3 regions of the Aliiglaciecola sp. NS0011-25 genome follow, and region 2 is predicted to be linked to each of the others. Evidence: predicted binding sites of a transcription regulator. Region 2 holds the regulator's gene; each other region holds the start of a gene.

Region 1 (4,765 bases), on a different contig from region 2:
TGGTTGAGGTGATTTGATAACCATCGACTCCCAGGGCTAAATAAACACCTGCTAAAGCGAAAAGCGCCGCACTTGTACAAGCCAATATCACCGCAACAGAGCGCGCTCGTTGATACAGGTCACCATCAGACTTAAGTTGTAACCAAGTTGCGCCATGATTTAGCAGCATGGCAACCGAAACTAGGCCAGTAAGCAAAGCAAAAGGGGTGAGTAAACCAAAGAATGAGCCTGTATAGGTTGATTTCAATGTCTCATCTAACTCAAATGGGATACCCAGTAGCAAATTACCAAATGCCACACCAAATATTAGGGCAGGGATGAATCCGCCAGCAAATAGTGCCCAATCCCACATCATTCGCCACTTTTTATTGGTTAGTTTGCTGCGATAGTCAAACCCAAGTGGACGCATCCAAAGTGCGATTAAGGTTAAGGCTAACGCTAAGTATAGACCGGAAAAAGCAGTGGCATAAATCATTGGCCAAGCCGCAAAAATGGCACCACCGGCAGTGATAAACCATACTTGGTTTCCATCCCAATGGGGACCAATTGTGTTGATCATAACTCGTCGTTCTTGATCGGTTTTGCCAATCAGCGTTAACAATGCGCCTACGCCTAAATCAAAACCGTCGGTAACAGCAAAGCCTATGAGTAATACACCAATTAACACCCACCAGATAACGCGCAGCGTTTCATAGTCAATCATGAGTTTGCTCCTTGAGGTTGTTCATTATTCAGTAACTGAGCGGCTTCTTCTAATTCACGCTCGGCGTCAGCGAAGGTCTCGCTAGGTCCTTTTTTGGCGTACTTTTGCATGAGATAGAAGGCTGCAATAAACATAATTGCGTAGAAAAATGTGTAGGCAATTATTGTAATGACGACATCAGTCACAGATAAATTTGATACCGATGCATGTACGGGTAGTATTTCTGCAATCGACCAAGGTTGACGGCCATATTCTGCTACAAACCATCCGGCTTCAGAGGCAATCCAAGGAAGCGGCAGGCTGTAAAGTGCAAATTTCAACAACCAACGAGGCTTGGTAATCTGATGCTTAGTGGAATAGTAAAACGCAAGGGCGAACAGTACTAACATCGCAAACCCAGATGCAACCATCAGCCTGAAACTCCAAAATAACGGAGCAACTTTAGGGATGCTGTAGTCTACTGCTTGTTGAATAGCTTGTTCCGACGGGTTGCTGACATCTTCGGTAAATGGTTGCAACAACATGGCAAAGCCTAAATTGTCTTTGTGTTGTTCAAAGTCAGCGCGCTCATTGACAGTCGCTTCTCCATTCCTGACTTTATCTAGTAAGTCGTAGGCTATAATTCCAGATAAAATTCGTTCTCTGTGACGCTCTTTATGCTCTTTTAATCCGACCACTTCTTCGTCTAGAGAACGAGTGGCAATAATACCCATGGCATAGGGAATTTGAATTGCATAATCGACTGTTTGGGTCTCATCGTTGGGTATCCCAAATAGGGTAAATGCCGCTGGAGCAGGTTGTGTCTCATATTCTGCTTCTACTGCCGCTAATTTTACCTTTTGAACATCACCTAATTCGTAGCCACTTTCATCACCCAATATAATGACCGAAATCACCGAGGCCAAACCAAAACTGGCGGCAATGGCAAAAGAACGTCTAGCAAAAGCAACGTCTTTATTTTTCAGTAGATAATATGACGAAATCGCTAATACAAAAATAGCGCCTGTGACGTATCCTGCAGAAACGGTATGTACAAATTTAACCTGTGCAACGGGGTTGAAAATTACCTCTGCAAAACTGGTCATTTCCATCCGCATGGATTCAAAGTTGAATTCAGCTCCTACTGGAAACTGCATCCAACCATTTGCAATTAAAATCCAAAGTGCTGAGAAGTTAGATCCAATTGCAACCAGCCAAGTAGTCATTAAGTGTTTTACCTTGGTCATTTTGTCCCAACCAAAGAAAAACAAACCAACGAATGTAGACTCTAAAAAGAACGCCATGAGCCCTTCAATTGCCAAAGGTGCGCCGAAAATATCACCGACATAATGGGAATAATAAGACCAGTTCATACCGAACTGAAATTCCATGGTTAAGCCTGTGGCAACGCCAATGGCAAAGTTGATCCCAAACAACTTACCCCAAAACTTGGTCATTTGTTTGTAGATTTCTTTGCCAGTCAAAACATAAACTGATTCCATTATGGCAAGCATAAAGCTCAGCCCTAAGGTTAATGGAACAAATATGAAATGAAACATGACGGTAGAGGCAAATTGCCAACGAGATAACTCGATAAGAGTCTCGTTCATACTGTTTCTCCTAGTGATTAAAAATGTGTTTGCGCATAAAGAGTTAGCGAAATTTATTATATTCCGAAGATTTCTAACTCGGAGTTGATCCTAATCAACAGAATTGCATTCAACGTGCCAAATTTTGAAATTCATGTAACCATATGAAATTACGAGGGTTTTATTTTTACCATGGCTCTAAATAGGGGGGGTGGTTGTCACTTATGACAGAGGTTCTGTCATAAGTGACAATATGTGATTTAATCACAAGTAGATTATTGACCTATAGGCGCTGTGACACTAAAAGCACCGCGAATATCCTTTAAAGAGAAGTTGATTGCTGTGTCTTGTGGGTAGTGCTGGTTAATTTTGTTGGATAATTCAGGTGAAATATTTGTGCCGTGGCAGGCGATACATAGCTGGCCAGTAGGAATCGCTTTCATCATCCTAAATTGACCGTTTACGGTATCGCTGAATACTAATTTATCTATCGGTCTTCCATTTTGAGCTTGTTGTTCAAACTCAAGTAATACAGGCTTTTGCCATTCATTTGGCAGATTAAGAGGGTTACGAGTTTTTAAGCTAGTGCGACTTAATTGCCAGCCATCAGTGGATAGTTCGGCGGCTATTTTCGGTGCTTCATTCTGACAAACTTCCACTGCATTTTCAAAACCGCCAGTAGCAATTGCGTCCAATAATGCGCTTTTGAGTTGCTTTCCAAATTGCGCCATTTTTTCCTTGGCGATTTGTTTATACGCTGCATTATCTTGTTGATTTTCAACTTTATTGTTGGCCAATGGTATATTTGATTTTGTTATTTCATTTGCATTGGCTAGCGTCATATATAACCCAAAACCGGATATGATCGATAAGCTAACTGTCGTTGAATATATTGCCAAAATCTTGTTCATAATTATTCCTACTCTAAACGTTCTATTCCAAGTGCTTTTAACACATACTTTTCGTAAACAGGTTCACTGGTGCCGGTGCGCATTTTGCGCATAAAATACTTTTCAAATGCGATTTTGGCTAAATGCACCCATTTGCCCTTTTTAAACCAAGCGACATTGCGGGGAGGAATTTGCGGCATTGCCACAAATGCTGCCCCAGTATTTCCCATGTCGGCTAGGCAAATTGCGTGCATAGTACCTTTGGTTTGCGGTGGTTGATTGTCAATAATGAGAGCTTTTAGATTGTGCGCAATAGCTGTCATCATTGTTTCTATCATGTAACCGGTTTTAGGCGTCCCTGTGGGCACTGGTGTTGTCTCAACTGGTGGAATAGCAACACAAACACCGCCCGAAAAAATAGTTGGATAAGTTGGATTACGATGGAATTCATCGGTAACAACAAATCCCTTTGGATTGCACAAGCCGTCAACATTTGCGACTGCATCCACGCCACTAAAAGGCGGTATTAACATGGCGTGATGAAAAGGCAGCTGATGTTCTAATTCCACTTCTCCTTTACGGTTTAATTCGGATACATGCATCATATTTTCACAGACTTCATCTACAGTGCCATTGCATGTCCATTTTATATCTCGAGATCTGAGTTCCGACTCCAACATGGTTTTGGAATCTCCAACACCACCTAATCCCATGTGTCCGATGTAGGGTTCACTGGTAACAAAATGGATTGGAACTTTATGGCGGATTTTGGCATCGCGAAGAGCTTTATCTAATATAAACGCATATTCGTAAGCTGGCCCAAAACAACTTGCGCCTTGAAACGCACCAACCACAACTGGACCGGGGTTTTTCAGCAGTTTTTCGAAATCTAGATAACATTGTTTGGCATGATCTAAGGTACATATGGATTGGGTATAATAATCTGGGCCAGCTCCTTTAATATTACTAAACGCGAGTTTTGGACCTGTAGCGATTATCAAATAATCGTAACTTATGCTTTCATTTTCATGGGTTAAAATAACCTTGTTTGCGGCATCAATTTTGTCCACTTTTGCACAAATGAACTCTATGCCTTTTTTGTTCAGATATTTTTCAATCGGCATTGTTATGGCGTCAGGTTCCCGCCAGCCAACTGCGACCCAAGGGTTCGATGGCACAAAACGGAACTCTGGTCGTTCATTGACGACAACGACTTGATGTTCTTTACCGAGTATTTCCTTTGTTTCATAAGCCGCTGGCATGCCACCGGTTCCTGCACCTAAGATCACTACTTTAGCCATTTTAGTTCCTCACTTATCTTATCGTTGTTAATAGTTACGATATGTGAACATTATGTAAGCAAGAGGCGTGCTATAAATTCAAAAAATTTAACATGTTGAAAAGTATGCAGTTTATTAAGTATTGATGAACTAGCTTAGATAAACCTTGATTCCTTTGTCATTTTTGTCACAGAATGAGTCAATATTGACTTACTGGCGAGCTATCTGGATATGAATATTGGTGTAGTGCAATCGATGATCGATGCCATGGAAAAACCGGCAATTTTTATCGATCTTGAATATCGTATTTTAGCGGTAAATTCC
Region 2 (4,765 bases):
GGAAATCTATTTTGAATCCGTATGTATGTTTATCTTTTTATTACTGATTAGCCGATTTTTGGAACATCGTTCACGACATCAGGCCAGCCTAATATCGGCAAATATGTTTAAGTATATTCCATTAACGGCGATGCAAATTGATGATGATAATAAGCAAACTTCGGTATTAGCCAAACATCTTAAAAAAGGACAAAAAATAGTAGTCCGTCCTGGAGAAACTTTTCCAGTAGACGGGGTAATAATCAACGGAAATGGCAACGTGGATGAATCTATGTTGACCGGTGAATCAGAAAAAATCAGAAAAAGCACCGGCGCTCATGTCTATGGCGGAACCATTAATTTATCAGGTTCTTTTGAAATTGAAGTTGAAAACGAGCTTAAATTGTCCCTGGTGAACAAAATTTTACGCCTTCAAGAGTTAGCTCTTTCAGATAAACCCAAGGCAGCTGTATATGCAGATATTGCCTCCAAGTACTTTATTGTAATTGTTCTAGGTATCACCTTAATAAGTTACGTTGGCTGGCTGGCTTATCAACCAGAACGCGCTTTTTGGGTTGCCATATCAATCCTAGTTGCGACCTGCCCTTGCGCCCTTAGCTTGGCAACGCCGACGGCTTTAACCAGTGCAATAGCAAAATTAAATCAATATGGCTTATTAGTTAAAAGAGCAAATATTATCGATGTTATGCCTGATGTCGACACCGTGATTTTTGATAAAACAGGCACGCTAACCAATGGACATTTCAGTGTAAGTGACGTCGAGCTCTTTAACGCAGCAGATGAAACTTTTGTTTATAATTTAGCTGCTGGATTAGAACTCTATTCAAAACATCCGATATCTCACGCGTTTCAATCTCAGACCCCCTGCGCAGTTTCCCAAGTAGTTACTGTGGCGGGAAAAGGTTTACAAGGAACCTACCAATCTCAAGTCGTTAAGATAGGTAACATAAGTATTCTTGATAACAGTGATGGTTTACGACCCACTGAGGATGACTCTCGAGTTTATCTGCAATTGGGCAATCAGTTAATTGCTGCATTTAGCGTAAAAGATGTAGTTAAAAAAGACGCAAAACAACTCGTCGATGACTTACGCAGCAAACAATTGGTGATGTTAAGTGGTGACTCAGAAATAAACGCGTCTTTGGTCGCTGATTCTTTAGGTATCCCAAACGTTTATTTTAGACAAACGCCAATACAAAAACTGACATACATTCAAAACTTACAAGCCAAAGGACACAAAGTTTTGATGATTGGTGATGGCATCAATGACGCCCCAGTTTTGGCCGCTGCTGATGTATCAATTGCGGTAGGTGACGCCAGTGACATGGCGAAACGTTCTGCCGATATCATTTTATTAAATTCAAAATTAAGTAATGTTAAGTTTGCTGTTAGTATGGCGATTAAAGTGCGTACCAAAATCAAACAGAACATGGTTTGGGCCATTGGCTATAACGCGTTAATTCTTCCCCTAGCAGTAGCCGGATATTTAAGCCCGTGGATGGCCGTAATTGGCATGTCGTTAAGTTCAATTATTGTGGTCGCAAACTCTATTCGTTTACTACGTTAACCAGCGCTAATAGGAAATTAAAGTGAGTATCATTTATGTGCTAATCCCCATCGCTATTGTGCTAGTACTGTTAGCCATAGGGATCTTTTTTTGGGCGGTCAAATCCAATCAGTTTGAAGATTTAGAGCGTCAAGGATACAACATTCTATTCGATGATGACGTGGATAAAAAAGTACAAGTAAAAAAGCCAAAAACTAACGACAAATGAACGACTTAAGCTGGTTTTCTGCAATATTAATCGGACTTGCTGGAAGTGTGCATTGCGCTGGGATGTGCGGTGGAATTGTGACCTCATTTACCTTTGCATTACCAAAGAATAAGTCACAATGGCCGTATTTAATTGCCTATAATTCAGGCCGCATTTTATCTTATAGTTTCGCTGGCGCAATCGCTGGGCTGTTGGGTCAGATCGTCACCACAAAATCCTTTATCAATCCTCAAGCACTGACCCTTTTTGGCGGAGTATTTATGGTTCTGCTTGGATTATATGTGGGACAGTGGTCAAAACTACTGGTTAAAGTAGAAAAAGTTGGCGCTATTTTTTGGCGTAAAATTAGTCCCATATCAAAGCGTTTCATTCCCTTTAAACACCCAATCTATGCTGTACCCTATGGCCTAATCTGGGGCTGGTTGCCCTGTGGATTGGTTTATTCGACGTTAACATGGAGTGTTTCCACCGGCAGTGTGGTACAAGGTGCTATCACCATGTTTTGCTTTGGCTTGGGCACTTTGCCCATCATGTTAGCAATGGGAGCCAGCGCCAGCCAAATAAGAGGATGGTTGACCCAACCAGTGGTAAAACGAAGCGTTGCAGTCTTATTATGCTTATTTGGCTTGATTTTATGTTACCAAGGGATTCATAATTGGTAACTAATGAATTAATTGGAATTAACTAATGTCAGATCCGAACAAGTTCAGTATTCGCTGCCAAAACTGCAGTTTTAATCACCTATGTATACCGGTGGCTCTGAATCAGACTGAAATGGAGAGTTTGGACGAAATCATAGAACGCAAGCGCCCTTTGCATAAAAATGATCAATTAACTATTCCTGGGCAAAAATTTACGTCGCTGTTTGCAGTAAGAACGGGCTCATTTAAATCTTACATAACCTCTCCCGATGGCGAACAACAAATTACAGGGTTTCATTTTCCCGGTGATATTGTCGGCTTTGATGGACTATTTTCTGAAAAATATCAAAGTTATAATCAAGCGATGGAAACCTCCATGGTTTGTGAGTTACCTTACGACAAGTTAGATATTATGAGCGCACAACTTCCTACACTGCGCAAAGAAATGCTTAAAATTATGAGCACAGAAATAAACCAAGATCACAGTCTCATGATGTTATTAAACAAGCGCACAGCAGAAGAACGTCTTGCCCACTTCCTAATTAATCTATCAGATCGTTTTCGCTCCCGCGGTTTTTCTGAATTAGAATTTAATTTAACCATGACCCGAAACGAAATTGGTAATCACCTTGGTTTAACTGTTGAAACCGTGAGTCGTTTACTCACCCGTTTTCAAAAAGAAAATATCATCAAAGTTGATGGGAAATTTATACAAATTCTCAATTTGGCGGTACTTAGAGAAAAACTTGGTGAACACGTTTTAAATAAACAAGCCTGCGGTTAAGTCTTTTAATTTAAATTGATTCAGGTCAAAACAATTAGTCTGTTAATTGGCAAACTAGCTAAAGTAGCCATACACTTAATATACGTAGTGTAAACGTTTGAAGGGAATTAATTTATGTCCGTATTTAACAAAATACTAGCTGTTGTAGACCCAACTACAGAAGATCAAAAAGCGTTTAAAAGAGCGCTTTTATTGGCAGAAAAGACCGGCGCCAGTATTACTGCGTTTCTGTCCATATATGATTTCTCTTATGAAATGACCACTATGCTCACCGTGGATGAAAGAGAAACGATGCGCCAAGCTGTGGTGGATGACAAAACCGATTGGCTTGCCAATATAGTTGAACCCCTAGCGGCTAACTCATCTATTTCAGTAGATATAAAAGTGGTCTGGCATAATCGGCCATATGAAAGTGTATTGTTCGAAGTGATTGATCACAGCTATGATTTAATCGTCAAAGGAACCCACGAGCATGACACCCTAAAGTCAGTGATATTCACCCCTACTGATTGGCATATCCTACGTAAATCACCGGTTCCAGTTTTACTTGTCAAAGAACATGATTGGCCTATTAATGGCAATATTTTAGCTGCGGTAGATGTGGGCAGTGAAGATGAAGAACATCATAGCTTAAACAAGTTAATCACTAAAACCGCTGGATTGATGGCTGATTTACTGGAAGGACATGTAAACTTGGTTAATTCTTACCCAGGTACACCGGTTAATATTGCCATCGAAATACCAGAGTTCGATCCGGTTGGCTATACAGAGTCAGTTAAACAACACCACGCCAAATGTATGCTTGAGCACGCTCAAGAATTCAATATCCCACAAGAAAATCAGCATCTTAGTGAAGGTTTGCCTGAGGATGTCATTCCTTCAGTGGCAAAAGCTATCGACGCAGAGTTAGTGGTTATCGGTACTGTAGGTCGCACCGGTATTACAGCCGCCCTTATCGGTAACACGGCTGAACATACAATAGATTCACTCAATTGTGACGTTTTAGCAATTAAACCAGAAGGCTTTGAGTGTCCTCTTAAACATTAACCTTACATAACCTTGTGATTCTTAGAAAATGACTGCAAACATTTAAATTTAGGGTGTTTATGTCCTTTATGAGGACAGGTATAATCCGCGCTGATAGCAATGTTTTTCTAGGAATAAGATGAGTAAGGTCGAGTCTCTGTCTGAGAGTAAAAAATACAGTTTTAATAAACTTCAAAAGCGCCTAAGACGAAATGTAGGCAAAGCAATTGCCGATTTTAATATGATCGAAGATGGCGATAAGGTAATGGTCTGCCTGTCTGGCGGAAAAGACAGTTACACCATGCTTGATATTTTAATGTTTCTGCAAAAGATTGCGCCAATTAAATTTGAAATTATTGCGGTTAATTTAGATCAGAAGCAACCAGGCTTCCCCGCTCAGATACTGCCTAATTACTTACAAGAATTGCAAGTTGCATTTGAAATCGTCACAGAAGACACCTATTCGATTGTAAAAGATAAAATTCCAGAGGGAAAAACAACTTGTTCACTATGCTCTAGATTACGCAGAGGGATACTTT
Region 3 (4,765 bases), on a different contig from region 2:
GTTTCATGGTGGTGCAGGCATGTGCAGTGACTTCCCTCTTGCGCGTTTTGCTGCCGGGGCTCGTTCACTCAGACTTGCAGACGGTCCAGATGAAGTGCATCAGGGTATGGTGACTCGCATTGAGCTTAAAAAGTACTTGAACAAGTAAGCTTGTCCTACTTGGTTAATGTAAGTATCTAAGATACTAAGGGAATACACTAGGCTATAAGCTTGATGATACCATCAAGCTTATTTGATGCTTTGAACAACGATTTAATAGGATAAAATTTGACAGCCATTTATTTAATTAGACATGGCCAAGCCTCTTTTGGCCAACAAAATTACGATAAGCTTTCGGATGTCGGACATCAGCAAGCTAAGCTGTTAGGTAATTCATTACAGACTCGGATAGGCGACTTTGATAAGGTGTTTTTAGGCAGTATGTTACGGCATAAACAAACCTTACAAAATTGTTTGTCTGGGATGTCATCCGTAGTTGATGAATCGAATTGGAATTTCGATGCCAATTGGAATGAATACGATCATAACGACATAATTGCCCAAATGGGGCCGGAGTTTACTGATGCACCTTCAGTTAAAAACTGGTTATTAACCCAAAACAATCCAAAAGCAGCCTTTGAGAAATTATTCAACGACGCCATGAATCGCTGGATGTCAGGCCAACACTGTGACGAATATGTCGAGTCATGGGAGCGATACCTGAATCGCATAAAAGGCGCGTTGGAAAATGTGATTAACAACGCAAAAGGTGCCAAAAAAGTCGCGGTTTTCACCTCCGGCGGACCGATTTCGGTGGTTAGTCAATATTTGTTAGGAATCCCGCCAAGCAATGTAATGCAAGTAAATTGGACCCTGGTAAACTGCGGTATTACTAAGTTAGTAAACACCCAATCTAGAGTATTTTTGTCTACCTTAAATGACCATAGTCATTTCGAAGGTCAACATAAATCTTTAATCACCTATAAATAATTTTTAATCATGAAACTCAAAAACATAGGCCAATTATGAGCAGAAAAAACATATTAATTACCGGCGCCAGCTCAGGCTTAGGTAAAGGCATGGCCATTGAATTTGCCAAAATGAACCGAAATTTGGCACTTTGCGCTCGCCGTATTGAGCGGTTAGAAGCATTAAAACAAGAACTACTCAGTATCAACCCAAATATCACCGTCTCAATCAAATCGCTAGACGTAGACAACCATGAACAGGTATTCGAAGTATTCAACGAGTTTCATCAAGAATTGGGACAATTAGACAGAGTGATTGTTAATGCAGGAATGGGAAAAGGAGCTGCCATAGGTACGGGATACTTTCACGCCAATAAGCAGACAGCCATCACCAATTTCGTTTCGGCATTAGCACAGTGTGAAGCTGCAATGGCAATATTCAGACAGCAGAATAGCGGCCATTTAGTGACCATTTCATCGATAAGCGCGATTCGTGGAGCACGAAGAGCGATGAACGTTTATGCCGCCACCAAAGCCGGACTAAGTTCACTCACTGAAGGAATCAGAATTGACGTTTTGGATACCCCCATTAAAGTATCCACCGTACACCCTGGTTTTATCAAAAGTGAAATTAACGAAAAAGTTAAAAAAGTCCCCTTTATTGTAGATACAGAAACCGGCTGTAAAGCAATTATCAAAGAAATAGAAAAAGAAGGCGCAAACAGCTACGTGCCTAAATGGCCTTGGGCAGTCATTCGGCCAATTTTGAGCATAGCTCCACTGAGCTGGTTAAAGAAAATGAGTTAAACAACGAGCAAGCTATGGCTTGCTTTGTTCATTATGATCGCGGTCTGCCAAAAACACCCAGTCTCCTCCCCCACAAAATGCCCCCAAACAAGACCACTAAATAAAATTAATTGATCAAGGTCATTATTTAGTCGTTTAACAGTATTAACCACAGTTTATTTATGGTTATATTATCTACCTAGAGATATCACCTTTTAGCGAATACTTGTTTTGGGTTGGATAACAAATCTATAGGGAATGGGACCAAATGAAATACCTAGATTATGATGTACTTATCGTTGGAGGTGGCGGTGCGGGGTTACGAGCCAGTATTGCTGCAGCTGAGCAGGCACAAGCAGCCGGCCTTAATTTAAGTATCGGTTTAGTTTCCAAAGTTTATCCTATGCGCTCGCACACTGTTGCGGCAGAAGGTGGAGCAGCGGCGGTTACCCGTGAAGATGATAGTTTTGCCGCGCACATTGAAGACACTGTCGCAGGTGGTGACTGGTTAGCAGAGCAATCTGTAGTCGATTACTTCGTGCGCCATGCTCATCAAGAATTAGTGCAATTGGAACACTGGGGTTGCCCTTGGAGCCGCAAAAAAGGTGGTTCAGTGCAAGTTCGTCGCTTTGGCGGCATGAAAATAGAACGCACTTGGTTTGCAGCCGATAAAACCGGCTTCCACATGTTACATACGTTATTTCAAACCTCCTTACGCTTTAATCAAATCCAGCGTCTAGATGAATTTTTTGTGCTCGATTTGTTAGTCAATGATGGACAAATTTCGGGCATTGTCGCCTTGGAAATAGCCACAGGTGAATTGCATTTTATTCGAGCTAAATCGGTTATTTTGGCAACCGGTGGTGCAGGAAGACTATTTCGCTTCAACACCAATGGTGGCATTGTAACCGGTGATGGTATGGCACTGGCCTATCGTCATGGTGTGGCACTGCGCGACATGGAATTTGTGCAATACCATCCCACCGGCCTGCCAGGTTCAGGGATACTGATTACTGAAGCCTCACGTGGTGAAGGTGGCTTAATGCTCAACAAACAGGGCTACCGTTACCTGCAAGATTACGGTTTAGGTCCGGAAACACCTGTAGGTGAGCCTAAAAATAAATACATGGAACTGGGGCCTAGAGACAAACTGTCACAGGCGTTTTGGCATGAACAACAGGCAGGACGTACTGGCCGCTTCGGCGACAGTGACGTTGTCTATCTTGATTTACGGCACCTCGGAAAAGCCTACTTACACGAACGCCTTCCCTTTATATGTGAGCTGGCAAAATCCTATGTCAATGTAGACCCAGTCAAGGAGCCTATACCGGTGCGCCCTGCGGTGCATTACACCATGGGCGGGATCACCACCAATGCCAAGTGTGAAACCTCAATAAAAGGACTCTTTGCCGCCGGAGAATGTGCTTCGGTTGGCCTGCATGGGGCTAACCGCTTAGGTTCCAATTCGCTCAGTGAGTTATTGGTATTTGGCCGTCTAGCCGGCGAGCAAGCGGTAGCATTTAGTCAACAGCGAGAACTCACGCCCTCAGCTGATTTAGAAGCTCAGTTTGAAGTTCAACAACAACGTATAACCACATTGCGTAATCAACAAGGTCGAGAAAGTTGGGTAGCGATAAAACGAGAGTTATTAAAAACCATGGAACAAGGCTGTGGAATTTATCGCGATCAAGCAGGATTACAGCAAACGTTGAACACCATCCGAGAGCTCAAAACACGCTATCAACAAATAACAATCGCAGATAAAAGCCTTGGCTACAATACCGAGCTATTGCAGTGTATCGAGCTTGGGTTTGGTATAGATGTGGCTGAAGCAACCTGCTTAGCGGCGTTATTGCGCCGTGAATCTAGAGGTGCTCACCAGCGCCTTGATGAAGGTTGCACCCAGCGTGACGATGAGCAGTATTTACAACATAGTCTGGTTTATTATCAAGCCAATGGTGATGCGCATTTAGCTTGGCAGCCGGTTGATATTTCGTTATTACCACCAGCAGCAAGAGCCTATGGTGATGCAGGCAAAGGAGTCTCATCATGAAAACGATCAGTATAGCTCGCTATCTACCAGAAACATCTCAAAGCCCTTTTGTTCAACAATTTAACGTTCCCGTTGACGACAGCACTTCGGTGCTTGATGCCCTCAATTACATCAAGGAAGAGCTAGATCCTTCATTGAGCTTTCGTTGGTCTTGTAGAATGGCGATTTGTGGCTCATGCGGACTTATGGTCAACGGTGTTCCGAAACTAGGCTGCAAAGTATTTTTACGTGACTACCACGACGAAGTAGTCATAGAACCGCTAGCCCATTTGCCGGTAGAGCGGGACTTAATAGTGGATATGGATGCGTTTTTAACTCACCTAGAAGCGGTCAAACCCTATCTTATTGCCGATGATAAAAACCCCACTGAAGCGAACCGACAAACGCCCGCGCAAATGGCCAAATACCAGCAGTTTTCCGATTGTATCAATTGTGGACTATGTTACGCGGCCTGCCCACAATTTGGCTTAAATCCTGAATTTTTAGGGCCTGCAGCGATTACCCTAGCACATCGTTATAACCTAGATAGTCGTGATCATGGAAAAGCGCAACGAATGCCTTTATTGAATACCGAGGAAGGCGCGTGGAGCTGCACCTTTGTCGGCTTTTGTTCAAAAGTCTGTCCGAAAAATGTAGATCCCGCGGCAGCAGTCAATCAATCCAAAGTTGAATCAGCTAAAGACATGATTATCCAATTATTTAAGGGGAATTTATGACTTATCGCACAACGCTTTCTCGAACCTGGTGGTTAAAACACAATGAGTTTAAAGCTTATATGTTGCGCGAAGCGACAGTATTGCCCCTCACGTTTTTTATCTTGTGTTTAGTCTCTGGCGTTTACTGTTTATGGCAAGGTGAAAATCAATGGACCAACTGGCAAACCGCAATGGGCCAACCTTGGGTGCTAGCCATAAACGCATTAGCCTTGTTTGCCAGTCTATTCCACGCATGGACGTTCTTTCAGTTATTTCCGAGAGTC

What was found. Region 2 encodes FNR, which switches genes on or off when oxygen is low (the NO sensors DNR and NnrR bind a similar motif). Its sites were predicted from a motif close to TTGATCTAGATCAA; they were not measured.
Region 1: a site for FNR is predicted at 2,377-2,390, ahead of ABWV72_RS13980 (cytochrome ubiquinol oxidase subunit I). Genes of this name have one in related genera too.
Region 3: a site for FNR is predicted at 1,865-1,878, ahead of frdA (fumarate reductase (quinol) flavoprotein subunit). Genes of this name have one in related genera too.

What each region holds. Positions count from the first base shown of each region.
Region 1 covers NZ_BAABWR010000015.1:39,536-44,300, reverse strand. The annotation lists gene cydB (cytochrome d ubiquinol oxidase subunit II) at 1-703, opposite strand, end outside; gene ABWV72_RS13980 (cytochrome ubiquinol oxidase subunit I) at 700-2,292, opposite strand; gene ABWV72_RS13975 (Tll0287-like domain-containing protein) at 2,547-3,182, opposite strand; gene ABWV72_RS13970 (NAD(P)/FAD-dependent oxidoreductase) at 3,191-4,462, opposite strand; gene ABWV72_RS13965 (sigma-54 interaction domain-containing protein) at 4,673-4,765, shown strand, end outside.
Region 2 covers NZ_BAABWR010000019.1:13,944-18,708, forward strand. The annotation lists gene ABWV72_RS15960 (heavy metal translocating P-type ATPase) at 1-1,567, shown strand, start outside; gene ccoS (cbb3-type cytochrome oxidase assembly protein CcoS) at 1,590-1,775, shown strand; gene ABWV72_RS15970 (sulfite exporter TauE/SafE family protein) at 1,772-2,437, shown strand; gene fnr (fumarate/nitrate reduction transcriptional regulator Fnr) at 2,463-3,200, shown strand; gene uspE (universal stress protein UspE) at 3,315-4,247, shown strand; gene ttcA (tRNA 2-thiocytidine(32) synthetase TtcA) at 4,384-4,765, shown strand, end outside.
Region 3 covers NZ_BAABWR010000006.1:67,893-72,657, reverse strand. The annotation lists gene ABWV72_RS06855 (acyl-CoA dehydrogenase family protein) at 1-148, shown strand, start outside; gene ABWV72_RS06850 (histidine phosphatase family protein) at 268-969, shown strand; gene ABWV72_RS06845 (SDR family oxidoreductase) at 1,005-1,754, shown strand; gene frdA (fumarate reductase (quinol) flavoprotein subunit) at 2,002-3,786, shown strand; gene ABWV72_RS06835 (succinate dehydrogenase/fumarate reductase iron-sulfur subunit) at 3,783-4,502, shown strand; gene ABWV72_RS06830 (fumarate reductase subunit C) at 4,499-4,765, shown strand, end outside.